Regions from separate parts of the Streptomyces sp. NPDC046261 genome, predicted to be linked through region 1. Evidence: riboswitches for the same ligand, from Rfam matches in the RefSeq annotation. Region 1 holds a riboswitch; the other holds the start of a gene.
What was found. Region 1 has a riboswitch for glycine ahead of gcvP (aminomethyl-transferring glycine dehydrogenase). Riboswitches for the same ligand answer to the same signal wherever they lie in the genome.
Positions count from the first base shown of each region.

Region 2: another riboswitch for glycine. It lies ahead of gcvT (glycine cleavage system aminomethyltransferase GcvT); the one in region 1 lies ahead of gcvP (aminomethyl-transferring glycine dehydrogenase).

Region 1 is NZ_JBEYZU010000003.1:3,092-17,532, forward strand. Features, by position in the region: gene ABZ956_RS06865 (mannose-1-phosphate guanyltransferase) at 1-309, shown strand, start outside; gene ABZ956_RS06870 (DUF881 domain-containing protein) at 437-1,327, shown strand; gene ABZ956_RS06875 (small basic family protein) at 1,324-1,656, shown strand; gene ABZ956_RS06880 (DUF881 domain-containing protein) at 1,662-2,666, shown strand; partial or broken gene ABZ956_RS06885 (zinc ribbon domain-containing protein) at 2,935-3,183, shown strand; gene ABZ956_RS06890 (FHA domain-containing protein) at 3,202-3,645, shown strand; gene ABZ956_RS06895 (MerR family transcriptional regulator) at 3,690-4,469, shown strand; gene ABZ956_RS06900 (bifunctional nuclease family protein) at 4,521-4,994, shown strand; gene ABZ956_RS06905 (MerR family transcriptional regulator) at 5,210-5,860, shown strand; gene ABZ956_RS06910 (DNA polymerase IV) at 5,963-7,381, shown strand; gene ABZ956_RS06915 (PRC-barrel domain-containing protein) at 7,309-7,674, opposite strand; glycine riboswitch at 7,841-7,958, shown strand; gene gcvP (aminomethyl-transferring glycine dehydrogenase) at 8,145-11,030, shown strand; gene ABZ956_RS06925 (DUF5999 family protein) at 11,154-11,360, opposite strand; gene ABZ956_RS06930 (hypothetical protein) at 11,674-12,261, opposite strand; gene ABZ956_RS06935 (glutamate--cysteine ligase) at 12,744-14,249, shown strand; gene ABZ956_RS06940 (CPBP family intramembrane glutamic endopeptidase) at 14,395-14,441, shown strand, end outside.
Region 2 is NZ_JBEYZU010000001.1:683,981-698,421, reverse strand. Features, by position in the region: gene ABZ956_RS03230 (enhanced serine sensitivity protein SseB C-terminal domain-containing protein) at 1-283, opposite strand, end outside; gene ABZ956_RS03225 (enhanced serine sensitivity protein SseB) at 356-1,135, opposite strand; gene ABZ956_RS03220 (AAA family ATPase) at 1,181-1,900, opposite strand; glycine riboswitch at 2,084-2,180, shown strand; gene gcvT (glycine cleavage system aminomethyltransferase GcvT) at 2,332-3,447, shown strand; gene gcvH (glycine cleavage system protein GcvH) at 3,515-3,892, shown strand; gene glyA (serine hydroxymethyltransferase) at 3,923-5,182, shown strand; gene ABZ956_RS03200 (hypothetical protein) at 5,270-6,229, opposite strand; gene ABZ956_RS03195 (aspartate-semialdehyde dehydrogenase) at 6,226-7,269, opposite strand; gene ABZ956_RS03190 (helix-turn-helix domain-containing protein) at 7,305-8,267, opposite strand; gene ABZ956_RS03185 (response regulator transcription factor) at 8,356-8,757, opposite strand; gene ABZ956_RS03180 (aldehyde dehydrogenase family protein) at 8,811-10,334, opposite strand; gene ABZ956_RS03175 (hydroxyacid-oxoacid transhydrogenase) at 10,367-11,677, opposite strand; gene ABZ956_RS03170 (MFS transporter) at 11,971-13,239, opposite strand; gene ABZ956_RS03165 (ATP-grasp domain-containing protein) at 13,236-14,441, opposite strand, start outside.

The DNA of each region.
Region 1 (14,441 bases):
GCGCGTACCCAGCTCACGCTGAGCCAGATAGACGCACGCATCCCCCGGGCGCATGTCCTGCGCCGTGACCTGGCGACGCCGTGGGCCGTCAAGGGCCTGGTCATGCGGCATGTCGTGGAGGCCGCGGGGGACCGGTCGGTCGATACGACCGACGGTGTGCGGGTGGTCGAGGCGGACGGGCGCTGGGTGATGGTGCTGCCCGACCCCGCCGAGGCGGTGACGCACCTGTGGGCGGAGGGTCCTGACGACGCCTCCGCGCAGGCGCTGCTGGACGAGTGGTCCTCGGTCGTGGACGGTGCCGGACGCTGAGCCCGTGGGGCGGAATGTGACCGGTGCGTGAGGGGCGTCGTCTCCCTGTTCCTGGAATGTTCCGGATCTGTCCCGGATCCGGCGCGCCGGTGGGGCCATTGGGAGACGACGCCCCCGACGTGCGACGATGTGCGGCATGTCGCAGCAGCCCCCCGTTCGGAGCACCTCATCGCCGCCGCCGCGCCCCGATGCCTCGATGTCGCTGCTGACCAATGTGATGGATCACAGCCTCGACGACGGCTACGCGGAGGCGGCGGCCCGGCGCGGCGAGGGCGGCAAGGGCCTTCCGAGCACTTTGCGTGCCAAGTTGGGGCTCGCCGCCGCGCTCATGCTGTCGGCCGTGGTGGTGACCCTGGGGGCGGTGCAGGCGCGCATATCGGCACCGACGCTGGCCAAGGAGCGCGAGCAGCTCATCCAGCGGATCGAGGCGGAGACGGCGGCCGCCGACACGCTGCAGAAGAACGTCGACACCCTGCGCGCCGCGGTCGGTACGAAGCAGCGTGACGTGCTGCAGAAACACGGTGGGGACCAGGCCGAGTTGGTGTCCCTGCTCGCGGGCGCCACGCCGGTGCGAGGGCCCGGGGTCAAAGTGGTCGTCGACGATGCCAAACAGGCCAAAACGGGTGGCAATGGGCCCCGGGAGAGCAGTGGCTTCTCCGATACGGGGCGCGTGCGCGACCGTGACATGCAGCGCATCGTCAACGGCCTGTGGCAGTCCGGTGCCGAGGCGATCTCGGTCAACGGGCAGCGGCTGACCGCACTGTCGGCGATCAGGGCCGCGGGTGACGCCATACTGGTCGACAACAAGCCGCTGGTGCCGCCGTACACGGTGCTGGCGATCGGGAACGGTCAGCGGTTGAGCACCGCTTTCCAGGACAGTGCCGACGGCCAGTATCTGCATGTGCTGCAGCAGAACTACGGGATCCGCGCGAGCATTTCCGCCCAGGACGAGGTCCGGCTGCCGGCCGCGCCGAGTCTGATCGTACGTACCGCAAAGCCAGGAAAGGGCAGATCGTGATCGCCGTATTGGGCCTCATCGTGGGAGTCGTGGTCGGACTGGTCGTCCGCCCCGTGGTGCCGACGGCGGTCGAGCCCTACCTCCCCATCGCCGTCGTGGCGGCGCTGGACGCGGTGTTCGGCGGCCTGCGCGCCATGCTGGACGGCATCTTCGACGACAAGGTCTTCGTCGTGTCGTTCCTGTCCAATGTGGTCGTCGCCGCGCTGATCGTCTTCCTGGGCGACAAGCTCGGTGTCGGGGCGCAGTTGTCCACGGGCGTGGTGGTCGTCCTGGGTATCCGTATCTTCTCCAATGCCGCCGCCATCCGGCGGCACATCTTCCGGGCGTGAGACCGATGAGCACTGACGACACCCCGGAGAAGTCCGGAGAGCCGGGTCGCCCCGAGGGGCCGAAGGAGCCGAAGGGCCCGAAGGAGCCGAAGCCGTCGCAGGGCGCACAGCAGCCGGAACCGGAGCCGTCGGGGGAGGAGCCGGAGCCGCGGGCGCGGTCCGGGCCCGACGAGCCGCCGGCCGGAAAGGGCGAGGCCGGCGAGCCGGAGCGGCCGGTTCACCCCGAGCCGGAGCCGCGGTCCGAGGAGGCGGCCGAGCCCGGATCGGAAGCGGCTCCGGCGGCCGCGCCGTTGACGGGACGTCAACGGCTGATGAACGGGCTGTGGCCCCCCAGGTTGACGCGGGCGCAGCTCACCGTGGCGGTGCTGCTGTGCGTGCTCGGCCTCGGGCTGGCCATCCAGGTGCGCTCGACGAGCGACACCAGCGCGCTGCGCGGTGCCCGGCAGGAGGACCTCGTGCGGATCCTCGACGAGCTGGACAACCGGACCAAGCGGCTCGAGGACGAGAAGCGGCGGCTGGACAATCAGCGCTCGGAGCTGGAGAGCAGTTCCAACCAGGCCGCGGAGGCCCGTAAGCAGACGGCGCAGAAGGAGGAGCAGCTCGGGGTGCTCGCCGGTACGGTGGCGGCACAGGGGCCGGGCATCGAGCTCACGGTGAGCGACGCCAAGGGTGCGGTCGAGGCGGACAAGCTGCTCGACACCATCCAGGAGCTGCGGGCGGCGGGGGCGGAGGCGATCCAGATCAACGATGTGCGGGTCGTCGCCGACACGTATTTTTCCGGCTCTGCCGGAAAGGTGGAGATCGATGGCAAGAAGGTCTCCCAGCCCTATAAGTTCAAGGTCATCGGCAAGCCCCAGGACCTGGAGCCCGCGCTGAACATCCCCGGTGGTGTGGTGCAGACTCTGGAGAAGGAGCAGGCCGTCGTCTCCGTCTCCCGGTCTGAGAAGATCATTGTGGATGCCTTGCGCCCGGCGAAGCGGCCTGACTACGCTCGGTCGTCATCGCAGTGAGACCGGCGCGCGGTCGGGGCCCGTGGGGAGGGCGGGCGGTTGCGGGGGGTCGCCGCACCAAGTTCGTGGTGCGTGATGGAAACTGTCTGTTGACTGCGGACGTTGTAAGGATGTCCAGGTCGGACGGTGTGTGCAGCAAGGGTTTGTCCTGCCCCACGGGCGGGTCTGTTTCGGTCAAGGGGAATCGCCCGTGAAGTTGTTTGCGAAGTTGTTCGGCAAGAGCGCACGCCAGGAGGGCGGCACCGCCCGGCACCGGGCGTCGCGTCCGGTGGACGGCGGCGAGGGGGGCCAGGAAGGCCGTCCGCTGTTCCGCGACCAGAGGGACGTCACGGGGACGCCGGGAGGCGACATTCCGGGCAGTCAGGGCGCGTCCTCTGTTGACCCTGCCCAGGCGGGGCGCATAGGTTTCGAGGCACCAGCAACCTCAAGTGCGGGTGGAGGGTTTGCCTTGCCGGTATGTACGAGGTGTGGCCACCGGAACGCCGAGGCCAGTCGGTTCTGTTCCAACTGCGGTGCGCCGCTGCGGCCGGGAGCCGTGGCCGAGCGCGCGTCGGAGACGACGTCGACCATTTCCATCTCCGGTCTCGAGGCGTACGACTCGGAGACGACCGGCCAGACGCAGATCCCCGCCCTGTCGCCGGAGGCGCAGGCGGCGGTCGACGCCCTGCCGCTCGGCTCGGCCCTGCTGGTGGTCCGCCGCGGCCCCAACTCCGGCAGCCGCTTCCTGCTGGATGCCGATGTGACCACCGCGGGCCGGCACCCGCAGAGCGACATCTTCCTCGACGACGTCACGGTCTCGCGCCGGCACGTGGAGTTCCGCCGGGAGCAGGACGGCGGCTTCACCGTCACCGACGTCGGCAGCCTCAACGGCACGTACGTCAACCGCGAGCCCATCGACTCGGTCGCCCTGTCCAACGGCGACGAGGTCCAGATCGGCAAGTACCGGCTGGTCTTCTTCGGCAGCCAGCGGGGCATCTGACCCTCCCCCGGACTCCGTCCGGGAGGTACCCCCAGGGAAGGTCCATGCTTCGAACACCGTCGGGCGGTACCGGACCTTCCGGTGCCGCCGGTGCGGAAGGCCGGCTGGTGAGCATCGGAACGGTGCTCAACCTGCTGCGCGAGGAGTTCCCCGAGGTCACCATCTCCAAGATCCGTTTTCTGGAGGCGGAGGGCCTGGTGGAGCCGCAGCGCACGCCGTCCGGCTACCGCAAGTTCAGCACGGAGGACGTGGAGCGGCTCGGCCACGTGCTGCGGATGCAGCGCGATCACTACCTGCCGCTCAAGGTCATCCGGGAGCAGCTGGACGCCATGGCCCGGGGTGAGCGGGTCCAGCTGCCCGCTCCGGCACAGCCCCGTGACGCGCTGGACCTCCTGGACGCCGCTGAGGGCCCGGAGGGCGCCGACGGAGGCGCGGGTGCCCCGGAGGGCCGCACGGCCGCCCGCATCGGCAGGGCGGAGCTGCTGGCCACCGCGGGCGTGAGTGAGGACGAGCTCGCGGAGTGGGAGTCCTACGGGCTGCTCTGTGCCCACCCGGACGGCGGATTCGATGTCGATTCCGTGACGATCGCAAGGCTGGTCGCGGATCTGGGCGGTTTCGGCCTGGAGCCGCGCCACCTGCGGGCCGTCAAGGCCGCCGCCGACCGCGAGGCCGGGCTTATCGAACAGGTGATCGCACCTCTCCGGAGGCACCGCAACCCGCAGACCAGGGCACATGCCGAGGCCACCGCCAAGGAGCTGGCCGCCTTGTCCGTGCGGCTGCACGCCGCCCTGGTGCGGACCGCGCTGCACCCGCGCGGACAGTGACCGACAGTGCCCGACTACCCAAACCTGCCGGGCACGTCCTAGGGTTGCTGTGTGAACGAGCTCGATGTCGTGGGTGTCCGGGTGGAAATGCCCTCCAACCAGCCGATCGTGCTCCTGCGTGAAGTGGGAGGCGACCGTTACCTCCCGATCTGGATCGGACCCGGGGAGGCGACGGCCATCGCCTTCGCCCAGCAGGGCATGGCGCCGGCCCGCCCGCTGACCCACGACCTGTTCAAGGACGTGCTGGAGGCGGTCGGGCAGCAGCTCGCGGAGGTCCGCATCACGGATCTGCGCGAGGGCGTGTTCTACGCGGAGCTCGTCTTCGCCAGCGGGGTGGAGGTCAGCGCGAGGCCGTCCGACGCCATAGCGCTGGCACTGCGCACCGGCACGCCGATCTACGGCAGTGACGGGGTGCTGGACGACGCGGGCATCGCCATCCCGGACGAGCAGGAGGACGAGGTGGAGAAGTTCCGCGAGTTCCTCGACCAGATCTCGCCGGAGGACTTCGGCACCAACAGCCAGTGAGGCGCGCCGCGACGGGCGTGCCCCGGCGGCCGGGGCGGTGCGGGACGGCCGCGTCGGGGCTGCCGCACGGCGCATTCGAGTAGCCTTTCCCGCTACCTGGACACGTAAAACCACTCTCAGGGTGATTATCACTCGGCGTGCCGAGTGTGGCGATCGTTGACGCACCCCGAGCGACTGCCTACCGTCGAGAAGGCAGGTCAAGGACGGAGGTCGGCGTGAGAAGCACGGGCGACGGTACGGCGGTTGGCGGTCCGTATCCGCTGCATGGGGGAACGGTCGAACCAGTGCCCCGCTATTCCGCTACGGCGGCGGTCACCACTCCGCGGGGGAGTGATTCCGGTGGTTCCGACGGCTCTGCCGGCTCCAGGAGCTCGGAGGACATCGGATACCGGGGGCCGACGGCATGCGCGGCGGCGGGGATCACCTACCGGCAGCTGGACTACTGGGCACGCACCGGGCTCGTGGAGCCCAGCGTGCGGCCCGCATACGGCTCGGGCAGTCAGCGGCTCTACAGCTTCCGGGACGTCGTCGTCCTGAAGATCGTGAAGCGGCTGCTGGACACCGGGGTCTCCCTGCAGAACATCCGCACCGCGGTGCAGCACCTGCGCACGCGCGGCATGGCGGATCTGGCGCAGATGACGCTGATGAGCGACGGCGCCACGGTGTACGAGTGCACCTCGCCCGACGAGGTCGTCGACCTGCTCCAGGGCGGTCAGGGGGTCTTCGGGATCGCGGTGGGCGTCGTCTGGCGTGATGTGGAGAGCGCGCTGGCGCAGCTGCACGGCGAGCGGGTGGACACCGGGGAGACGCTGGTGGGCCACAATCCGGCCGACGAGCTGGCGCGGCGCCGCAACCGGGCCGGCTGAGCCCGGCCGGACCGCAGGACCGAAGCGCCCCCCGCGTCGCCGCGAGGGGCGCTTCGTCGCAGGTGGGCGCCATTGTCAGTGGCATGCGGCAGCATCTGACATGTGAGGGGTGCGCCGACGATTCTCCATCTGGACATGGACGCTTTCTACGCTTCGGTGGAGCAGGCGGCCAAGCCCAGCCTGCGCGGAAAGCCCGTGGTCGTCGGGGGGATCGGGTCGCGCGGCGTGGTGGCCACCGCCTCGTACGAGGCGCGGGTCTTCGGCGTCCACTCCGCCATGGCCACGGCCCAGGCCCGCAGGCTCTGCCCGCACGCCGCCTACCTCACCCCGCGCTTCCGGCTGTACCAGCAGGTCAGCCAGGTGGTCATGCGGCTGCTCGGCGAGCTGTCGCCGCTGGTGGAGCCGCTGAGCCTGGACGAGGCGTTCGTCGACCTCGAGGCGGGCGGCGTGGAGCCCACCTCGGCGGCGGTCCGGGCCGTGGGGGAGCGGTTGCGGCGGGACATCGCGGCGGCCACCGGGCTCACCGGTTCCGTCGGGCTCGCCGGCTCCAAGATGCTCGCCAAGATCGCCTCGGAGGAGGCCAAGCCCGACGGCCTGGTCGTCATCGAGCCCGGCACGGAGCTGGAGATACTCGGCCCCATGTCGGTCCGTGCCATCCCCGGAGTGGGGCCCGCCACCGCTGAAACGTTGCGCCGGGCCGGGATCACCACCGTGGCCGAGACGGCCGAGGCGGGCGAGGACGAGCTGGTGCGCCTGCTCGGCAAGGCCCATGGCGCCGGCCTGCACGCGCTCGCCACCGGCCACGACGACCGGCCCGTCGTCGCCGAGCGGGACGCCAAGTCCGTCTCGGCGGAGGACACCTTCGCCGAGGACCTCACCGACCGCACCCGGGTCCAGCTGGAGCTCGCCCGCCTCGCCGACCGGTGCGTGCGGCGGCTGCGCGAGGCCGGCCGCTCAGGGCGCACGGTGGTCATCAAGGTGCGCAGCTACGACTTCTCGACGCTGACCCGCTCGGAGACGTTGCGCGGCCCCACCGACGACCCGGCGGTGGTGCGGGAGGCGGCGGCCCGGCTGCTCGACGGCGTCGACACCACCATGGGCGTGCGGCTCCTGGGCGTCGGGGTCTCCGGGCTCGCCGACTACACCCAGGAGGACCTCTTCGCGCAGGCCGCCAGCGAGGCGGAGCAGGCCGCCGGGGCCGCCGCCCAGGACAGCGCCGAGCCCCAGGAGGCCCCGGCCGCCCCGGAGCCGCCCCGCCAGTGGCTGCCGGGGCTGGACGTGCGGCACGCGGAGTACGGGAACGGCTGGGTGCAGGGCAGCGGGGTGGGGCGGGTCACCGTCCGCTTCGAGGAGCCCTGGTCCGCACCCGGGCGGGTCCGCACGTTCCGCGTCGACGACCCCGCGCTCGAACCGGCCGACCCGCTGCCGCTCGTCCGGGAGCCGGGGGCTCAGGTGCCCGGGGTGCCTGAGGGGCCTGCGGGGCCGGAGGCGTCGGAGCCGCCGGGCAGTTCGAGCCCGTAGTGGTGGTAGAGCTGCAGCTCCTGCTCCGGCGAGAGGTGCCGGCCCACCCCGAAGCCCGGTGCCTCCCTGATCAGGGCCCGGTCGTAGGGGATGCGCAGGACGTCGCCCTCGACGCGACTCGGCTCCAGCGGTACGAACGCGTCCCGGCCGAACAGCCCGGTGCGTACGGCGGCCCACTCCGGTTCCCCGGTCGCGTCGTCGAGGTAGACCTCGTCCACCGTGCCGATCTTCGCACCGTCGCGGTCGAAGGCCTTCCGGCCGATCAGGCTCCGGGGATCGATGTCGGTCTGCACGGTTCCTCCCTTGATCGCGTCTGCGGGGGCCGGCCGTCCGCGTGCCCTCGGACGCCCCGCGGAGCCCGTCAGCACCCTGTGGAAACCACGAAAAGCCACAAAGCGGGAACCGGCCACTCGGGAGATCCGCCCGGAAAGCCGCGCTGGTAGGCTGGCGATTGGCCGCAGACCCCGTGCGGGAGAGTCCTCCTTCGAAACCCAGCCGAGATGTTGGGAGCCGACGGAGGCGCCGAAGGAGCAAATCCTCCCCGGAATCTCTCAGGCACACGTACCGCACAGGCGAGGTCACTCTGGAAAGCAGGGCGGGCCCCGGTCAGGCACGACGCCGAGCCCTTCCTCACCGACGGTGAAAGCCGGGCCGCAGCATGGCCCGGTGAAGCTCTCAGGTTGAGATGACAGAGGGGGAGGCCGTCCGGGTACCCGCGCCGTGGTACCCCTCGCAGGTCGTGACGACCAGGAGGCCTCCGCAGATGACAGCCCACCGCAGCTCCCTTTCCGACCTGGAACGCGGCACTCCGTTCGAGGCCCGCCACATCGGCCCCGACGCCGGCGCCCAGGCGAAGATGCTCGCCCAGGTCGGCTTCGGCTCGCTCGACGAACTCACCGCGGCCGCCGTGCCCGAGGTGATCAAGAGCGCCGAGGCGCTCCGGCTGCCCGCCGCCCGCAGCGAGGCCGAGGTCCTCGCCGAGCTGCGCACCCTCGCGGACCGCAACGAGGTCCTCGCCCCCATGATCGGCCTCGGCTACCACGGCACCTTCACGCCGCCGGTGATCCTGCGCAACGTCATGGAGAACCCTGCCTGGTACACGGCCTACACGCCCTACCAGCCCGAGATCTCCCAGGGCCGGCTCGAGGCGCTCCTCAACTTCCAGACCGTCGTCGCCGACCTGACCGGCCTGCCCACCTCCGGCGCCTCCCTCCTCGACGAGGGCACCGCCGCCGCCGAGGCGATGTCGCTCTCCCGCCGCGTCGGCAAGGTCAAGAACGGCGTCTTCCTGGTCGACGCCGACACCCTCCCGCAGACGATCGCGGTCATACAGACGCGCGCCGAGCCCACCGGCGTCGAGGTCGTCGTCGCCGACCTCTCAGCCGGCATCCCCGCCGACATCGCCGAGCGCGGCGTCTTCGGCGTCCTGCTCCAGTACCCCGGTGCCTCCGGCGCCGTGCGCGACCTGCGCCCGGTCATCGAGCAGGCCCACGGCCTCGGCGCCGTCGTCACCGTCGCCGCCGACCTGCTGGCCCTGACGCTGCTCACCCCGCCCGGCGAGCTCGGCGCCGACATCGCGGTCGGCACCAGCCAGCGCTTCGGCGTCCCCATGGGCTTCGGCGGACCGCACGCCGGCTTCATGGCCGTACGCGAACAGTTCGCCCGCAGCCTCCCCGGCCGCCTCGTCGGCGTCTCCGTCGACGCGGACGGCGACAAGGCCTACCGGCTCGCCCTGCAGACCCGCGAGCAGCACATCCGCCGCGAGAAGGCCACGAGCAACATCTGCACCGCCCAGGTGCTGCTCGCCGTCATGGCCGGCATGTACGCCGTCTACCACGGCCCCGAGGGCCTCGCCGCCATCGCGCGCCGCACCCACCGTTACGCCGGCGTGCTCGCCGAGGGCCTGCGCGCCGGCGGGGTCGAGGTCGTGCACGGCTCCTTCTTCGACACCCTCACCGCGCGCGTCCCCGGCCGGGCCGCCGAGGTCGTCGAGGCCGCCCGCGAGCGCGGCGTCAACCTGCGCCTGACCGACGCCGACCACGTCGGCATCGCCTGCGACGAGACCACCACCCGCGACCGGCTGGCGTCGGTGTGGGCCGCGTTCGGCGTGCGGGCGGACGTCGAGGCGCTCGACGCCACCACGGCCGAGGCACTCCCCGAGAACCTGCTGCGCACCGGCGACTACCTCACCCACCCGGTCTTCCACCAGCACCGCTCCGAGACCGCGATGCTGCGCTACCTGCGCCGCCTCGCCGACCGGGATTACGCCCTGGACCGCGGCATGATCCCGCTCGGCTCCTGCACCATGAAGCTCAACGCCACCACCGAGATGGAGCCGGTCACCTGGCCCGAGTTCGGCGCGCTGCACCCCTTCGCGCCGGTCGAGCAGGCCGGGGGCTACCTCACGCTCATCACCGAGCTGGAGGAGCGGCTCGCCGAGGTCACCGGCTACGACAAGGTCTCCCTCCAGCCCAACGCCGGCTCGCAGGGCGAGCTCGCGGGCCTGCTGGCCGTCCGGGCCTACCACCGCGCCAACGGCGACGAGCAGCGCACCGTCTGCCTCATCCCGTCCTCCGCCCACGGCACCAACGCCGCGAGCGCCGTGATGGCCGGCATGAAGGTCGTCGTCGTCAAGACCGCCGACGACGGCGAGGTCGACGCCGAGGACCTGCGCGCCAAGATCGACAAGCACCGCGACGAGCTCGCCGTGCTGATGATCACCTACCCGTCCACGCACGGCGTCTTCGAGGAGCATGTCGCCGACATCTGCGCGGCGGTGCACGAGGCGGGTGGCCAGGTCTACGTCGACGGCGCGAACCTCAACGCGCTGGTGGGCGTGGCCAAGCCGGGCGAGTTCGGCGGCGACGTCTCGCACCTGAACCTGCACAAGACCTTCTGCATCCCGCACGGCGGCGGCGGTCCGGGCGTCGGCCCGGTGGCCGTCCGCGCCCACCTCGCCCCGTACCTGCCCAACCACCCGCTGCAGCCCACCGCGGGCCCGGAGACGGGTGTCGGCCCGATCTCGGCCGCCCCCTGGGGCTCCGCCGGCATCCTGCCGATCTCCTGGGCGTACGTCCGGCTGATGGGCGGCGAGGGCCTCAAGCGCGCCACCCAGGTCGCGGTGCTCGGCGCCAACTACATCGCCAAGCGCCTGGAGCCGCACTACCCGGTGCTCTACACCGGTCCCAACGGGCTGGTCGCGCACGAGTGCATCGTGGACCTGCGGCCGCTGACCAAGGCGACCGGAGTGAGCGTCGACGACGTCGCCAAGCGGCTCATCGACTACGGTTTCCACGCGCCGACGATGTCCTTCCCGGTGGCCGGAACGCTGATGATCGAGCCGACGGAGAGCGAGGACCTCACCGAGCTGGATCGTTTCTGTGAGGCGATGATCGCCATCCGCGCCGAGATCGAGAAGGTCGGCTCGGGGGAGTGGGACAAGGACGACAACCCGCTGCGGAACGCCCCGCACACCGCCGCCTCGGTGGCCGGGGCCTGGGAGCACCCGTACAGCCGCGAGGACGCCGTCTTCCCGGCCGGGGTGACGCCCGCCGACAAGTACTGGCCGCCGGTGCGCCGCGTGGACGGTGCGTACGGCGACCGCAACCTGGTCTGCTCCTGCCCGCCCATGGACGAATACGACGGCTGACCCGGCGGGCCCGCACACGGGTCGGGGCCGGTTCGGCGTTCGCGCCGGGCCGGCCCCTTCATGTTTTTCTGTGTGTCACGTTTTTCCGTGTGTCATATGAGGTGGTGCAGGGTAGATGCCGCGCTAGGCGGCCGTCACCACATGGTCGGTGCCGAGCGACCGGTGCGGCGCGATGATCTGCCCGTCCGGCAGCAGCTCACCGGTGTCCTCGAAGCAGAGGACGCCATTGCACAGCAGACTCCATCCCTGCTCCGGGTAGGCGGCCACGAGATGGGCGGCCTCCCGGTCGGCGGAGTCGGCTGACGGGCACGTGGGCTGGTGCTGGCACATGGAAGGGATCTTTCGCTCTGATGTGGTGGCTGTCCTGCGGCTCGATGCGGTGGTCATGCCGCCCCCCGTAATCAATCGTCGGTCGGTCCCAGTGTTGCCCTACGGGCCTGATTCCGCAGGGATTTCACAGTGACGCTCCTCACAGGGTGATGACGCATCACCCATGCGGGCGGTTGCCTCCAACTCGACAGTCCCTTTGGGTGGTTCGGGCTGACCCCGGTGGGCTAGCCCGTGGGGGTGAGGGTGGGGACAGCGGTGCGCCCCGCGACTTCCCGGTCCCGGGAGGCGCGGGGCGCGTGCGCGTACGGCCCGCTCAGGCGGTCGCCTTGAGCGCGGGTCCGGGGGTCAGCCGGAGGGTGAGCATGGGCAGCAGATCGGCCACCCGGTGGGGGCGGTGGGCGGCGATGCCGGGCGGCGCCGGGGCGAGCGGCACCAGAAGGTCCCCCGGGGCGAACAGCTCTGACGAGGCGTCGGCCGCGATGTCGGCGTGCAGCCAGAGCGTGAGCATGTACAACTCCGGCACGGACAGCAGCCGCGGCTGGTACGGCGTGGGCAACGCCTCCGCCTGGCGCAGCGCGCGCTCGGTGGACGCCAGGTAGGGACCTTCGAAGAAGTGGGAGAAGGCCCAGCCGTCGGGCGTGAGCATCGCCTCGCCCGCGGCCACCGCGCGGTCGCCGCCCCGGATGAGGAAGCGCCAGCCGGTGAGCCGGGTGCGGGGCGCCGCGCCGCGCGGGGTGACGCGTTCCAGGACATGGACGGGCAGCGGGAGTTCGGGGGTCAGCGGCGTCCGGGCGGACGTCAGCGACGGGGTGCGGGCCTCACGGACGGCGGTGGGGGAACCGAGGGCCGTGCGGACGCTGCGCAGGGCAGGCGCGGGGGCAGGGGGGACATGCAGCGGCATGGTGTGGGTCGCCTCTCGCTTCGGAGACACGGTGGAGCTGGGCAGGTGCGGACGACGCTGTCGGCGTGCGGGGTCAGAGGGGGCCGGGACCGACTCCAGGGCGCCTACTCTCTGCCTCATTCCGGAGTTTATACGACACATGTTCACATGATGTTTCGTCTAGCTGTCGCCCGTATTTCCGGCAAGGGCAAATCGGGACCCGTTCCAGGGGGGATTTCGGTGTTTTTGTGACCGGCTGGCGCTCATGACCTCGGCCTTTTCTCCGTATACGGTAGGCCGGATCCGATCGGTGTTTATCACCAGCGCATTGTGCTGCGCTCCGGCGACCCCTTTATGCCGACGGAATGTGCCGGAGTGCGCTCGGCGAGAGCCTACCGGGTATGCGGCCGCCGTGAGGCGTTATGGATCGCGTCGCCTGGGCATCATCGACCGTGACACGGAGGTCGGCGCCGGGGGCGACCCGCACGAGGAGGGACGCTTGAATGGGTGAGAAGGTCGTGGCCATGGGGTTCGACCTCGCCGACCGACAGCACCACCGGGACAAGCTCCGGCAGTGTCTGGAAGGGCTGGCGAGGCTGCTGGCGGAGAAGCGGTTCGACCGCCCCCGGAATCTTATGGGGCTGGAGATCGAGCTGAATCTCGCGGGCCCCGACGGCATGCCGAGCATGGTGAATGCGGAGGTGCTGGAACGCATCGCCAGCCATGATTTCCAGACCGAGCTCGGACAGTTCAACCTGGAAGTGAACATCGTCCCTCACCGGCTCTCGGGAAGGGTTCTGGACCAGCTTGCCGAGGAGTTGCGCACCGGCCTGTCCTACGCCGACCGCAAGGCCATGGAAGTCGATTCCGGAATCGTCATGATCGGAATTCTGCCGACGCTCACCAGCCGTGACCTGGTGCCCACGAGCCTGTCCGTCGCGGACCGGTACCACCTGCTCAACGACCAGGTGGTGGCCGCCCGGGGCGAGGAGTTCACCATCGACATCTCCGGCGTCGAGCATCTCACCTGCACCGCCCGGTCCATCGCGCCCGAGGCCGCCTGTACGTCCGTGCAACTGCACCTGCAGGTCACCCCGGGACGGTTCGCCGCGGTGTGGAACGCCGCGCAGGCCGTCGCGGCCGCCCAGATAGCCGTCGGCGCCAACTCGCCCTTTCTCTTCGGCCGCGAGCTGTGGCGCGAGTCCCGCCCGCCGCTGTTCGTCCAGTCCACCGACACCCGCCCGCCCGAACTACAGGTCCAGGGCGTGCGCCCGCGCACCTGGTTCGGGGAGCGGTGGATCAGCTCCGCCTACGAGCTGTTCGAGGAGAACCTGCGCTTCTTTCCGCCCTTACTGCCCATCTCCAACGACGAGGACCCGTTGGACGTCCTGGACGCGGGCGGCGTGCCGATGCTGCACGAACTCACCCTGCACAACGGCACCGTCTACCGCTGGAACCGCCCCGTCTACGGCGTCGCCGACGGCGTCCCCCACCTGCGCGTGGAGAACCGGGTGCTGCCCGCCGGCCCCACGGTCCCCGACGTCATCGCCAACACCGCCTTCTATTACGGGCTGATCAGGGCGCTCGCCGAGGAGCCCCGGCCGGTGTGGACCCGGATGCCGTTCGCCGTCGCCGCCGACAACTTCGACGTCGCCTGCCGCCACGGCATCGAGGCCTTCCTGCGCTGGCCGCGGGCGGGCCGGGGCGGCGGCGCCCCGGCGCGGGTGCCCGCCGTGCGACTGGTCCTGGAGGAACTGCTGCCGCTGGCCGCGGCCGGGCTCGACGCCTGGGGCGTCGAACCCGCCGACCGCGACTATTACCTCGGCGTCATCGAAGGACGCTGCCGGCGCCGGGTGAACGGGGCCTCCTGGCAGGCCGCCACCTACCACCGGGCGCTGGAGAGGGGCCTGGACCGCGAGCAGGCGCTGGCCGCCACCACACGGCGCTACTGCGAGCTGATGCGCACCGGCGAACCCGTGCACACCTGGCCCGCCGGCCTCGCCGGCTGACACGGGCGCACCCCTGTCCGTACCGGCGCGAGACCGTCGGGCAAGCTGTGACGACCGTCGTACGACGGTGGTGACGGCGGCCAGACGGGAGACGACAGTGCGGCGGAACGCTCCAGACGATGACGCGAGCGCCCGGCCGGAGGAACTGGCCGGGCTGCCGGGCGGCGACTCCACGCTGCCGCGGCGGACGCT
Region 2 (14,441 bases), on a different contig from region 1:
GGTAGAGGGAGGCGGCGATGTCCCGGCCGGTGACGACCTCGTGGGCGCGGTTCCAGCCGCTGGCGGCGAGCTCCTGAGCGGAGGTCACACAGGGCGCGTAGCCGAGCCCGTCGACCTCCATGTTCCCGTACTGGGCGTCGGGGGAGCCGGCCTGGCCGTGCCACAGCAGCATCCAGACCCGGCCCTCGGCGAGGGCGCCCAACAGCGCCTCGTACGTGTCGTACCGGCCGGGCGCCACCTGGCGCAGCACCTGCTCCACGCCGCTCTCCGCGCCCGCGCTCACCTGGGTCCGCCTCTTCTCTTGGCCGTCTGTTCCCACCAGCTTACGAGCCCGCGGCCGCGGGCATGAGAGCTGTCACAGGTCACGGTCGTAGAACGGACGCACACGCGAGCGCATCCAGTCACCCACCGGGTCGTGCGCCACGTCGAGGAAGACCAGCTGTACGGGCCAGGGAACGGCCACCTCGCCCAGCGCCCGGCCCAGGGCCTCCATGGCGGCGGCGCGGCTCGTGGGGTCGGGCAGGTCCAGTTCCACGCCGACGAACAGCGCCGGGTCGGCGCCCTCCACGCTGGCCAGGGTGCGGCGCGCGGTCCGCACGACCTCGGCGGCCGCGAACCGCAGGCCGGCGGCGGCCAGGAACGCGGTGGGCTCGTCCTGCCAGTCCGGCTCGAACAGGCGCACGCGGCCGCCGGTGGCGTCGCCGTCCAGGGCCGTACGGCCGGCGCGGCACAGGGCGGCGACGGCGGGCGGCGGCAGGGGCACGCTGACCGCGCCGTCCGGGTTGACCGCGATGCCGACCTGCGGGGGCAGGCCCCGGGCGAACTCCACGGCGGGGGCCACGGCGAACGGCATCCGCTCGCCCGCGATCTTCAGGAACTGCTCCTGGGAGCTGAAGACCGGTACGTACGCGGCGCCGTCCAGCTCCAGGGTCGGCAGGTCGAGGTCCGGGCTGTCGGGGCCGCCGCCATTAGGAAGCGGGACCCACACGCTGCTGCGGCCGAGCACCTCCACGATGCGGGCGCCCGCGTCGGGCACGCCCAGCGAGGCGGAGAGCACCTCTTCGAGTTCATTGGCGGGCCATGTCCCGGCCCCGCCGCCGCTGTGCTCCGGGCCCCACCCGTACTGCTCGGACACGTTCACCTGTCCCAACCACCGTCTCGTCACCACCGCACCCGCACCTTAACGGCTGGGCCCGCGCGGCGGCCGGGGGGTGTCCCGAAGCGGGCGCCAGGGGCGGGCATCCGGCCGAAACCGGACCCCGGCCGGCGGCTGGCCGAAGGTGATCGTCCGCAGGGCGTCGGCCGCGGGGCGGTCGAGGAGGGTGGTGGAGGCGGTGCCCGGCGGGACGCGGCCCGCGAGGGCGGTCTCGAGCAGGCGGGTCATCGCGCGGCGGTGGCGGGCGAAGGCGCGGTGGGAGACGCGGCGGCCGCGGGCGGCCTGGCCGGCGAGCGCGGTGTGCGGCTCCACGGCGAGCAGCAGCACATGGACCGCGCCGCCGCGCCGCCGCGCGTGGTGGGCGAGCCAGCGGCGCACCCAGCCGCGCTCCCCGCAGTCGTGCACCACGACGCTCGCGCCCGAGCGCAGCGCGCGGCGCAGCGCGGCGTAGTGGGCCAGGCGCACCAGGGGGCGGTAGAGCGCGTAGGGCAGCCGGCGTGGGGTGCGGCGCTCGAAGCGGTCGCGGGCGTCCTGGGAGTCCACGCAGTGGACGGGCGTGCCGCTGCCGTCCACGGCCGCCACGGCGCGCCGTATCAGCGTGGACTTTCCGCTGCCGGGCAGCCCGGAGACGACGAGCAGGTCACCGAGCGGATAGCGCAGCGCGGTGCGGCCGGCGCCGCGCAGGTCGCGCACCCCCGCGGGCCGCCCGGCCGGCGACGGGGGCTCCGCCGCGGCGTCCGGCACCTCCCCCTCGACGTGCGTACGCACCGTGATCGCCTTCCCTCCCCCGTCCGTTGCCTGCCCCCTACCCACGGAATGTAAAGAAAAGGTAATCCAATTCATGGGGCCGTGGGCAGTCCCTCGCACGCTCGTACGTGCAATGATGTGCGCGCCAACGGCATGTCTATCAACTGCATACCGGCCGCTCGAATCCGCGCGGGAGAGTCCTGGTGCCCCTGGCGCCGGGCGCCGAAGGAGCAAGTTCCTCCCTTGAATCTCTCAGGCCCCGTACCGCGCGGGTGAGGCAGATCTGAAAAGCGGGCCCCCGTTCCTCGCGGCGGCGGCCCCACCCAAGGTGCAAGCCGAGCCGCCCGTGAAGGGGCTCTCGGTGAACCTCTCAGGTTCCGATGACAGATGGGGAGGCCAACCTCCGACTCGTGTCCGGGAGCCTGACCATGACCGAAGCCCCCCGCCATACCGCCCTCGACGCGCTGCACCGCGCGCTCGGCGCGACCATGACCGACTTCGCGGGCTGGGACATGCCCCTGCGTTACGGGAGCGAGCGCGACGAGCACCTCGCCGTGCGCACCCGCGCCGGTCTCTTCGACCTCTCCCACATGGGTGAGATCACCCTTACGGGCCCCCAGGCCGGGCAGGCCCTCGATCACGCCCTGGTGGGCAACCTCTCCGCGCTGGCCGTCGGCCGCGCCCGCTACACCATGATCTGCGAGGCCGGGGGCGGCATCCTGGACGACCTGATCGTCTACCGCCTGGCCGAGCAGGAGTACATGGTCGTCGCCAACGCCTCCAACGCGCAGGTCGTGCTGGACGCGCTCACCGAGCGGGCCGCCGGCTTCGAGACCACGGTCCGTGACGACCGGGACGCCTACGCGCTGATCGCCGTCCAGGGTCCGGCCTCCCCCGGCATCCTGAAGTCCGTCACGGACGCGGACCTGGACGGGCTGAAGTACTACGCGGGCCTGCCGGGCACCGTCGCGGGCGTGCCCGCGCTGATCGCCCGTACCGGGTACACCGGCGAGGACGGCTTCGAGCTGTTCGTCGCCCCGGCCGACGCCGAGAAGCTGTGGCAGGCCCTGACCGAGGCGGGCGCGGACGCGGGCCTGGTGCCCTGCGGCCTGTCCTGCCGCGACACGCTGCGCCTGGAGGCGGGCATGCCGCTGTACGGGCACGAGCTGACCACCGCCACGACGCCGTTCGACGCGGGTCTGGGCCGGGTCGTGAAGTTCGACAAGGCGGGTGACTTCGTGGGCCGCGAGGCGCTGCTGGCCGCCGCGGAGCGCGCCGAGAGCGCGCCGCCGCGCAAGCTCGTCGGCCTGATCGCGACCGGCCGCCGGGTGCCGCGCGCCGGCTACCCCGTCGTGGCCGGCGGCCAGGTGGTGGGCGAGGTCACCTCGGGTGCCCCCTCCCCGACCCTCGGCAAGCCGATCGCGATCGCCTACGTCGACGCGGCGCACGCCGCTCCGGGGACGGATGGGGTATCGGTGGACATCCGCGGCACGCATGAGCCGTACGAGGTCGTCGCCCTGCCGTTCTACAAGCGGGAACGCTGAGCCCCCCTCATCCCACCTGTCAAGACCCCTTGCACGACCACTCACGCGCGTACAGGAGAATCTAGTCATGAGCAACCCCCAGCAGCTCCGCTACAGCAAGGAGCACGAGTGGCTGTCGGCCGTCGACAACGGTGTGGCGACGATCGGCATCACCGAGTTCGCGGCCAACTCGCTCGGTGACGTCGTCTACGCCCAGCTGCCGGCTGTCGGCGACACGGTCACCGCGGGCGAGAGCTGTGGTGAGCTGGAGTCGACCAAGTCGGTCAGCGACCTCTACGCCCCCGTCTCCGGCGAGGTCGTCGAGATCAACGAGGACGTCGTGAACGACCCGGCGCTGGTGAACACCGCCCCGTTCGAGGGCGGCTGGCTGTTCAAGGTGAGGATCACGGACGAGCCGGAGGACCTGATGTCCGCCGACGAGTACACGGCCCTCACCGCAGGCTGACCCCGCCCGTCCCCCGCCCAGGAAGAACTCATGTCGCTTCTGAACAGCTCCCTCCATGAGCTCGACCCCGACGTCGCCGCCGCTGTCGACGCCGAACTCCACCGCCAGCAGTCCACCCTCGAGATGATCGCCTCGGAGAACTTCGCTCCGGTCGCGGTCATGGAGGCCCAGGGCTCGGTCCTCACCAACAAGTACGCCGAGGGCTACCCGGGCCGCCGCTACTACGGCGGCTGCGAGCACGTCGACGTCGTCGAGCAGATCGCGATCGACCGCATCAAGGCGCTCTTCGGCGCCGAGCACGCCAACGTGCAGCCGCACTCCGGCGCGCAGGCCAACGCCGCCGCGATGTTCGCCCTGCTCAGCCCGGGCGACACCATCCTGGGTCTGAACCTCGCCCACGGCGGGCACCTGACCCACGGCATGAAGATCAACTTCTCGGGCAAGCTCTACAACGTGGTCGCGTACCACGTCGACGAGGCGACCAACCTGGTCGACATGGACGAGGTCGAGCGCCTCGCCAAGGAGCACCGCCCGAAGCTGATCGTCGCCGGCTGGTCCGCCTACCCGCGCCAGCTGGACTTCGCCGCCTTCCGCCGGATCGCGGACGAGGTCGGCGCGTACCTGATGGTCGACATGGCCCACTTCGCGGGCCTGGTCGCCGCCGGGCTGCACCCCTCCCCGGTGCCGCACGCGCACGTCGTGACCACCACCACGCACAAGACCCTCGGCGGTCCGCGCGGCGGTGTCATCCTGTCCACGGCCGAGCTCGCCAAGAAGATCAACTCCGCGGTCTTCCCCGGCCAGCAGGGCGGTCCGCTGGAGCACGTCATCGCGGCGAAGGCCGTCTCCTTCAAGGTCGCGGCCAGCGAGGAGTTCAAGGAGCGCCAGCAGCGCACGCTCGAGGGCGCCAAGATCCTGGCCGAGCGCCTGATGGCGGACGACGTCAAGGAGGTGGGCGTCTCCGTCCTCTCCGGCGGCACGGACGTGCACCTGGTCCTGGTGGACCTGCGCAACTCCGAGCTGGACGGCCAGCAGGCCGAGGACCGCCTCCACGAGGTCGGCATCACGGTCAACCGCAACGCCATCCCGAACGACCCCCGGCCCCCGATGGTCACCTCGGGTCTGCGGATCGGCACCCCGGCGCTGGCCACCCGCGGCTTCCAGGCCGAGGACTTCCGCGAGGTCGCGGACATCATCGCCGAGGCGCTGAAGCCGGCCTACGACGCCACGTCGCTGCGCGGCCGCGTCACGGCGCTGGCGGACAGGCACCCGCTGTACCCCTCGCTGTAAGGCGCGGGAGCACCCGGGGCACAGCCTGTGAGGGGCCGGTACGGATACGTCCGTACCGGCCCCTTTCGCTCATGTTCCGCCCGTCCCTCAGGTGATCAGCACATCGCTGTGCGGGGAGCGGGCCTTGGGCGGCAGGTGCGCGGCGTCCTGTCCGGCGGACCCCGGAAACAACACCTCGTGTGCGCGCCGGGCCCGGGCCGGGGCCTCGGGGTGCGGGACGAGGGCGTGCTCGGCGCGCCCGTCCGCGTGCAGGGCGGTGACCCGGGTGAGCCGCTCGTCGTGGGCGGCCACGACGACGGCGGCGGAGGCGGGGCCCTCGCCCACCCGCGTGCCCTCGCCCTCCAGTGGCGGCAGCGGGCGGCAGTGCAGCAGGACGCCGGTGCGCCGGGCCCAGGCGACGGCGCGGGCGTGGACGACCTTGGCTCCGTGGCCGGACATGCGGGCGACCGTCGCGTAGTCGACGCCGGCGAGGGTGCGGGCGGCCGGGACCAGGCGGGGGTCGGCGGTGCAGACGCCCGGGACATCGGAGAACAGCTCGCACACCGGCGCGCCCAGGGCGCCGGCGAGGGCGACCGCCGACAGGTCGGAGCTGTTGCGGCCCAGCATGACGGTGCGCCCGCCGGCGTCCACGGCCTGGCCGCCGGGCACCACCGCCACGGGAAGCGCGGCGAGCGCGGCGCACAGCGGGCCGGGGTCGGCGCGCACGAGCTCGGCGCACTGCGGCGGGCCCTCGCCGAGCAGCCCGGTGGCCGCGGCGGGGACCGCGCTAGCGGACACCCCGGCCGCGCCGAGGGCGGCGGTGAGCAGCGCGACGCTGACGGTCTCGCCGCTGGTCAGCAGCATGGCGGCGGCCCGGGCGGGCGGGTCGGGGGCGATCCGCTCGAGGGTCTCCTGGAGCCGGCCGGTGGTGCCGGACATGGCGCTGACCACGACGACCACCGGCTGCCCGGCGGCGGAGCGGGCGGCCACGTGGCGGGCGACGCGGGCGAACCCGTCGAGTTCGGCGAAGGCGGCGCCGCCGAACTTCAGGACCAGCGGGGTGCTCACCGCAGCCACCCCCACCGCACCGCGGTCCGCACGATCTGCAGGGCGTTGAGCGCCGCGCCGACCCACAGGTTGTCGGCGACGATCCACAGCCACACCCCGCGCGGGTCGTCGGGCTCGACGCGGACCCGTCCCACGTGCACGGCGGCCCGGCCCTCTTCCGTCGCGAAGACCGTGCGCGGCATCGGGTAGCCGTCGCGGTGCACCCGCAGCCCCGGCGTCGCCGCCAGCGCGTCGTGGACGCCGGCGGCCGTGACGGGCTCGCGCAGCCGCACGTACACGGCCTCGGAGTGGCAGTGGAAGACCGGCACCCGCACCGCCGTCGCGGTCAGCCGCAGCTCCGGCAGGCCGAGGATCTTGCGGGGTTCGCGCACGAGCTTGCGCTCCTCGTGGGTGAAGCCGGTCGCGTCCGCCATGCCGATCTCGGGCACCAGGTTGAAGGCGAGGGGCTGTCCGAAGCGGCCGCCCGGCAGGCCGGGGCCCGCCGCCCCGGGCGCGGCGAGCACCTCGCCCGCGTCCCGGGCCAGTTCCTCCAGGCCCCGCAGGCCGCCCCCGGAGGCAGCCTGGTAGGTGGAGACGACCACGCTCTCAAGCCCGGCGAGGGTGTGCAGCGGGTGCAGGGCCCGCACGAGCTGGATGGTGGAGCAGTTGGGGTTGGCGACGATGCCGCCGGTGGGGCGCGAGGCCAGCGCGTCGGGGTTGACCTGCGGTACGACGAGGGGGACGGCGGGGTCCATGCGGAACGCGGAGCTGTTGTCGACGACGAGCGCGCCGGCCGAGGCCAGCCGCCGCGCCACCGCTCTGCTGATGTCGGCGCCCGCGCTGAGGACGGCCACGTCCACGCCCTCGGGGTCGAGGTCCTCCAGGGCGACGACGGGTGCCACGGACATCTTCAGGCCGAGTTCGGCGCCCAGGTCGTGGCCGGCGCTGCGCGGGGAGGCCGCGGGCGTCACCCGTGCCACGGGCACGATGCCGCCGTCGAGCAGGCCCAGGCACTCCCGGCCGACCGCTCCGGTCGCGCCGATCACCGCGATGTGCAGCATTGGTGTCCTCCCATCGGCCGGGGCGCCCCGGGCCGTCACAGCCGTGCGGGCCCCCGGAACATGCGTCGGTAGGTGTGCGGGGTGGTGCCGAGCGAGCGGACGAACTGGTGGCGCAGGGCCGCCGCGTTGGCGAACCCGGTGCGGGCGGCCACGGACTCCACCGTGTCGTCCGTGCGCTCCAGCAGCCGCTGGGCGAAGAGCACCCGCTGGCCGAGCAGCCAGCGGTAGGGCGTGGTGCCGGTCTCCTGGCGGAAGCGGCGGGCGAAGGTCCGCGGGGACATGCACGCCTGGGCGGCGAGCTGCTCCACGGTCAGTTCCTTGTCGAGGTGGAGCTCCATCCAGGCCAGCACCTGGCGCACGCCGTCCTCCCGGCAGTCGGGCACGGGGCGTTCGATGTACTGGGCCTGACCGCCCTCGCGGTGCGGGGGCACCACCATCCGGCGGGCTATGGCGTTGGCGACCTCGCTGCCCTGGAGCTTGCGGACCAGGTGCAGGCAGGCGTCGATGCCCGCCGAGGTGCCCGCGGAGGTGATCACCGGGTCGGCGTCGACGTAGAGCACGCCGGGCTCGACCAGGGCCTTGGGGTAGCGCTCGGCGAGCGCGGCGGCGTAGCGCCAGTGCGTGGTGCAGCGGCGGCCGTCCAGCAGGCCGGCGGCCGCGAGCACGAACGCGCCCACGCAGACGCTGAGCACCCGGGCGCCGCGGGAGACGGCCCGGTGCAGGGCCGCCAGCAGCTCCGGGGGGAAGGCCCGGGTGTGGAAGTCGTCCCCGACGGGCACGGCTATCAGGTCGGCGTCCTCCAGGCGGTCGAGACCGTACGGCGTGCTGATGGTGAAGCCGGGGACGGCCCGCACCGAGAAGGACTCCGCCGCGACGAGCGCGAAGTCGTATGCGGGCAGTCCTTCCGACTGCCGGTCGATGCCGAACACCTCGCAGACGACACCGAGTTCAAAGGGATGCACGTTGTCGAGCAGCACTGCGGCCACGTTCTTCAACATGTCCCCCAATGTGGCAGGGATTCGTGGTGGGCCGACAGTCCGTCCCCTGTCCGCCGGCCGGTGCGCTCCCGCACACTGACACCGTGCGTCAGGCGGCTCCGCCGATACGGACGAGGCCGCCCCGGATACCGAACACCACGGCCTGGGTGCGATCCGCGGCGCCCACTTTGGAGAACACCGCGGACAGGTGGTTCTTGACGGTCTTCTCGGATATCTCCAGCGAGCTGGCCACTTGGCGGTTGGACTTTCCCTGGGCCACCAGCCCGAGGACCTCGCGCTCCCGCGGCGTCAGCAGGGAAAGGGCCTGCTTGACCGACACGTCCCGGGAGCCGCGGGTGTTCTGCGCGCCCGTGCCCGGTGGATTCCCGTCCTCGCCGTGTTCGGCGAAGAACTCCGCGAGCAGTTTCTGTGCCGCGGCGAGCGCCACGTGCATTTCGTCGAGGGCGTCGACGAGCGCCGCGGCCGAGGTCGACCGGACGCCGCCGCACACGCCACAGATCTGCCGATCATGTGTCTTCGCACTTCGCTCCCCTCGGACATGGTTCACCCTTCGCACCCCTCTTCATAGGAAACGGTCGATTCCCCCGGCCGCGTGTGGATCGCGACCGTTTTGCAGCGCGTGTACTCGCGCAACGCCTCGAAGCCTTTTTCCACGCCGATGCCCGACCGTTTGCAGCCGCCGAAGGGCAGTTCCACCCCGCCGGCGGCGCTGTAGTTGTTCACGAACACCTGGCCGGTGCGCAGCTGCCGGGCGAGCCAGTGGGCGGTGCCCACGTCACGTGTCCAGACGCCGGCGGCGAGGCCGTAGCTGGTGGCCTCGGCGAGGCGGACGGCCTCCTCGAGCGAGGAGAAGGGCGTGACGGCCAGGACCGGCCCGAAGATCTCCTCGGTGAACACCGGGTGGCCGGCGTCCACCCGGTCCAGGAGGGTCGGTTGGACGTAGAAGCCCTCCTCGTAGGCCGGCCCGGCCGGCACCCCGCCGCCGGTGACGGTGACGCAGTCGCGCGCGCCCAGGCGGAGGTAGCCCAGGACGCGCTCGCGCTGGGCGGCGGAGATCAGCGGGCCGAGGTCGGGGTCGGTGAGCCCGGGGCCGATGCGCAGGGCGCGGAAGGCGGCCGCCAGGGCGGCGACGAGCTCGTCGTGGACGCGGGCGTGGACGAGCAGCCGGCTGCCCGCGGAGCAGTTCTGGCCGGCGTGCTCGGTGATGGACTCCACGATCAGCGGCACCGCGCGCTTGGGGTCGTAGTCGGGGAGCACGATGTGGGGTGACTTGCCGCCCAGTTCGAGGGTGACGGGCACGATGGTGCGGGCCGCGGCGGCCATCACGGACGCGCCGGCCTCGCGGGAGCCGGTGAAGGCGAGGTGGTCCACGCCGGGGTGCGCGGCGAGGGCGGCGCCCGCCTCCGGCCCGTAGCCCGGTACGACGTTGAGGACGCCCGGCGGCAGTCCGGCGTCGAGGGCGATGCCGGCGAGGAGGAGCGGGGTGAGCGGGGCGTCCTCCGCGGGCTTGAGGACGCAGCAGTTGCCGGCGGCCAGGGCGGGGGCCAGGGTGCGGGCGGCGACCTGGAGGGGGTAGTTCCACGGGATGATGTGGCCGCACACGCCGTACGGCTCGCGCAGGGTGAAGGCGAGCAGGTCGGGCCGGCTGATCAGCGTCTCGCCGGCGAGCGCCTCGACGGCGCCGCCGTAGAACTCGAAGTAGCGGGCGGCGACGTCGACGTCGGTGCGGGACTGGCCCAGTGGCTTGCCGGTGTCGCGGGTCTCGGTCTGGGCGAGGAGCTCGGCCTCGGCGCGCAGCGCGTCGGCGACGCGGCGGCACAGGCGGCCGCGCTCGGCGGGCGCGGTGTGCCGCCAGGTGTGCTCGTAGGCGTCGCGGGCGGCGGCCACGGCCTCGTCGGTCTCCGCGGTGCCACAGCGGGCGGCGCGGGCGAAGGGGCGGCCGAGGGCGGGGTCCACGATGTCGATCCACTCGGCCGTGGGGACGCGCTTTCCGGCGATGACGGCCGCGTAGTGGGGTGGAGCCTGCGGGTTCACGGGGACGTTCGCGGGGACGTTCACGAAGGACACCAGGCTTCCTCGGTGGGGGCACGGCGCGGGGGTCAGCCGTGCAGGGAACCGGCCAGGATCCGCTGGAGGTCGCGGGCGGCGACGTCGCGCGGGCAGCACACCAGGAGCCGTTGCTGCTTGAGCGCGCCCTCGACCAGCGCGGGCAGGTCGCGCGTGGTGTAGCCGAAGTCGCCGAGGCCGGTGGGGCCCTGGGTGTCCGCCACGAGGCCCATCAGGGTGGCGGGCAGCGCGTCCGCGCCGTTGGCGGCGGTGACGCCGGCGAGGTCGGCGCCCAGCAGTTCGGCTGCTCGCAGGTGGCGTTCGGGGGCGGTGGGGTAGGTGAACGCGAACGCGGCGGCGGCCGTGGCGACGACGGCGCTGCCGTGCGGCACCATCGGATGGCCGACGTCGTAGCCGGGGGGCCGGTACTCGCGGACGAGGCCGGCGATGGGGTAGGCGCAGGCGTGCGGGATGTGGGTGCCGGCGTTGCCGAAGCCGAGCCCGGCGAAGGTGGCGGCCCGGCTCATCGCCGCTCTGGCCTCCACGTCGTGCGGGTTGAGGACGGCTCTGCGCAGATAGCGGCCGACGAGCCGCAGGGCCTCCTCGGCCCAGATGTCGCTGACCGGGTTGGCGCCGATGTACAGGGGCCGGTCGGCGGGGGTGCGGTAGGCGGGGCGCCGGTCGTAGGGGCGGGCCGTGTACGACTCGCAGGCGTGGGTGAGGACGTCGTAGCCGGAGGCGGCGGTGACGGCCGGGGGCAGGGTGAGCGTGGTGAGCGGGTCGACCAGGGCGAGGGAGGGGCGCAGGAGCGGGTCGCTGATGCCGGTCTTGACGTTCAGGCCGGTGACGCCGAGGGCGACCATGGCGGTGCACTCGCTGCCGCTGCCGGCCGTGGTGGGCACGGCGATCAGGGGTTTGAGCGGTCCGGGAATCGCGGCGGCGGCGCCGATCGGCTTGTTGAGGTAGTCGCGCACGGCGCGGCCGGGGTGGCTGTGCAGGAGGTTGATCATCTTGGCGGTGTCGATGGAGCTGCCGCCGCCCAGGGCCACGTAGCCGTCGACGTCGAGATGGGCGAGCTCGCGCGCGGCCTCCGCGCAGCTCGCGTCCGTGGGTTCGACGAGTGTCCTGTCGAAGACGGTCACGGCGATGCCGTCCTGCTCGATCCGGCGCGCGATGCGGGCCGGCAGTCCCAGGCGGGCCAGGTTCGGGTCCGTCACCAGGAGTACGGAGCGGAGGCCGAGCCGTGCGAGTTCGTACCCGATCTCCCGGGTGGCGCCGATTCCGAACTTCAGCGGCGGCGCCTGCCAGGAAATGAGGGTCTCTCCTTCCGCTGTGCCGTCGTTCGCCCCCGTAATCAGGTCCACGTTCGGCCCTCCTCAGCTCCTTGCGGAACAGCAGGATTTGATACTAACCACAGCTTTCGATCCTCCGCATGGGGCTGGAGTCCCAGGATTCCGACCGGGACTTATGGCCCATACCGAATTCGGCCAATAGCCAGGTGACGGTTCCCGGCATGCTGTCGATCATTTCCGCCGGCCCGAATCCCGCCTTCGCCAGGTAATTCCGGATTTCCCGCCGGGGAAATCCGGAATTCATGCCCGGTACATGAAAGGCGGCCGGTGGCCCGGCCGCCGCGCCCACCGGGGGTGACGGGGCGTCAGGGGCGGGCGGGGTCGGCCGCCGCGAGGGCCGCGGCCTGCCGCCGGTCGACGGCGCCGGCCAGCGAGGCGCGGGCGACGCGGGTGCCGACGGCGGAGCCGGCGCCGATCAGGGCGAGGACGAGCCAGAACAGCAGCAGCGCGCCATGGTCCGCCGCCAGGTCGAAGCCGCCGCCGACGAGACCGCCGAGCACGCCGCCGGCGCCCCACGCCATGGTGGAGTAGCCGAGGTAGAGGCCGATGCGGCCGGGCGGGGCGAGCCCGGCGACGATCGCGTCGACGACCCCGCAGAACAGGGACTCGCCGATGGAGGTCACGATGACGGCCGCCACGATCGGGCTGACGCCGTCCACGGCGCACAGCAGCCAGCCCCCGCCGAGCAGGACCCCGCCGAGCGCGAACACGTCGAGCCGGCCGGCGGTACCGCGCCGTTCGACGCGGGAGCCGACGAGCGTGACCGCGATCATCACCACGACGGCGTTGCCCGCGGTCAGCAGGCCGACCAGGTCGGCGGAGAGCTTCTGGTCGACGATGGTCAGCGGCAGCGCGATGCGGTACTGGGTGATGAGGAACCAGCCGCCCACCGCGAGACCGCAGAAGACCATCAACTGCCGGTCGCGCAGCGCCTCGGCCATCGCGGCGGGCCTGATCGGCGTCGCGTTCGTCCCGTGCATGCCGCGCAGCAGCACGGCCGAGACGAGTGCGAACACCAGGTGCAGCGCGGCCGCCACCACGAATCCGGTCCGGATGGCGCCGCTCGCCATCAGCGCCGTGCCGATCAGCGGGCCGATGAGCGCGGCCCCGTTGATCGACACGTAGTAGCGGCTGAGGTTGGCGGCCACGCCCCCGGACTTGGCGGACGCCAGCACGCTGCGGGAGCCGTTGTTGTTGAGGGAGCCGCCGAGGCCGATCAGGGCCACGGCCCCCGCCCACAGCCAGACGCCGCGGCCGGCGACGGCGAAGACCAGATAGGCGACGACCTCGACCAGCAGGCCGAGCACCAGGACGCGGGAGGCCCCGAAGCGGTCGCTGGCCCAGCCCGCCGGGATGCCCAGGCCCCGGCGGGTGAACTCCAGGAGGGCGAAGAGCAGTCCGGTCTGGAGGCTGCTCATGCCCGCGTGCCGGGTCAGATGGACGGCGAGGAACGGGATGACCATGAAGAACCCGATGTTGGTCATGAACCGTCCGAGGATCACGACGTACGCGGGCCCCCTGCCCTCCGCGAAGGCCGTACCGCCCTGGACGCCCTGCACGTCCTTGACCGTCACCGCCGTGCCTCCGGCGGCCGTTCGGTGCGGATGACGATGCGCGCGGCGGCCGCCTCGGCCGCCGCCGCGGCCGACTTGGGGTCGGGCCCGGTGGCGATGACGTGACCGGCGCGGTTCCAGGAGTCGCCGAGCGGGGCCACCTCGTCGCCGGGCGAGGGCAGTTCGCCGGCCCGGATCACCCCCTCGACGGCGAGGGCCTCCGCCAGCCCTTCGACGGCGGTCACCCGGCCCGGGGCGGGGGTGAGATAGCGGATGGCGGCGCCGCCCGCCAGCGCCACGGCCGGGGGCGGCGGCGCCGCGTGGGCGAGGGCGGCCACGGCCCCGTAGATCATGTCGATGCCGGTGACGTGCTGGACGAGCTCCCAGATCTGGTCGCCGCCCTGGCGGACGTTGATCTCGATGACGGTGGCCCGCTCGCCGTCCTCGGCGAGCATCACCTCGGTGTGGCAGGGCCCCCAGGCGTAGCCGATGGCGTCCAGGGCGCCCAGGGCCGCCGTGACGAGAGCCGCCTGCTGCGGTTCGGGCAGGGCGGCGGGCAGGTCGTGGCCGGTCTCGACGAAGTGCGGCGGTCCCGTGGTGTGCTTGCGGGTGACCGCGAGGACCTGGTGCCGGCCATCGACGGTGAGCGTCTCGACGCTGAACTCCCGCCCGGTCAGCAGCTCCTCGGCCAGCACCCGGGCGGGCGCGGCGCCCCGGGCGTCCTCCTTGCTCCAGGCCCAGGCGGCCTTCGCGCCCGTGGTCCAGGCCCACGCGGCGGCCAGCTCCTGGGGGTGGCGGACCACATGGACGCCCGTGCCCCCGTTGCCCTCGACGGGCTTGAGGACCATGCCCGCGGGGCAGGTGCGGGCGAACTCCGCGGCCTCGCGCTCGGTGGCGCACACCCGGTGGGCGGTGGTGCCGACGCCCCGCTCGTGGAGCACGCGCCGCATGGCGGCCTTGTCCTGGGCGCAGGCGACGGTGGTGGCCCGGTTGCCGCGGGCGCCCAGCGCGTCGGCGACGACCGCGACCGGGTACAGCGAGAGTTCGGTCAGGCCCAGGACGGCGTCGACGGGCCGCCAGGCGTGCACGTCGCGGGCGACGGCCAGCAGGGCGTCGGGGCTCTGGAAGTCGGCGTCGACGACGCGCGCGGCCAGCGACTCCTCCAGGGCGCGGTCCCCGCCGGGGCGGTGCACGACGGTGAGCGCGACCGGCAGTCCGAGCAG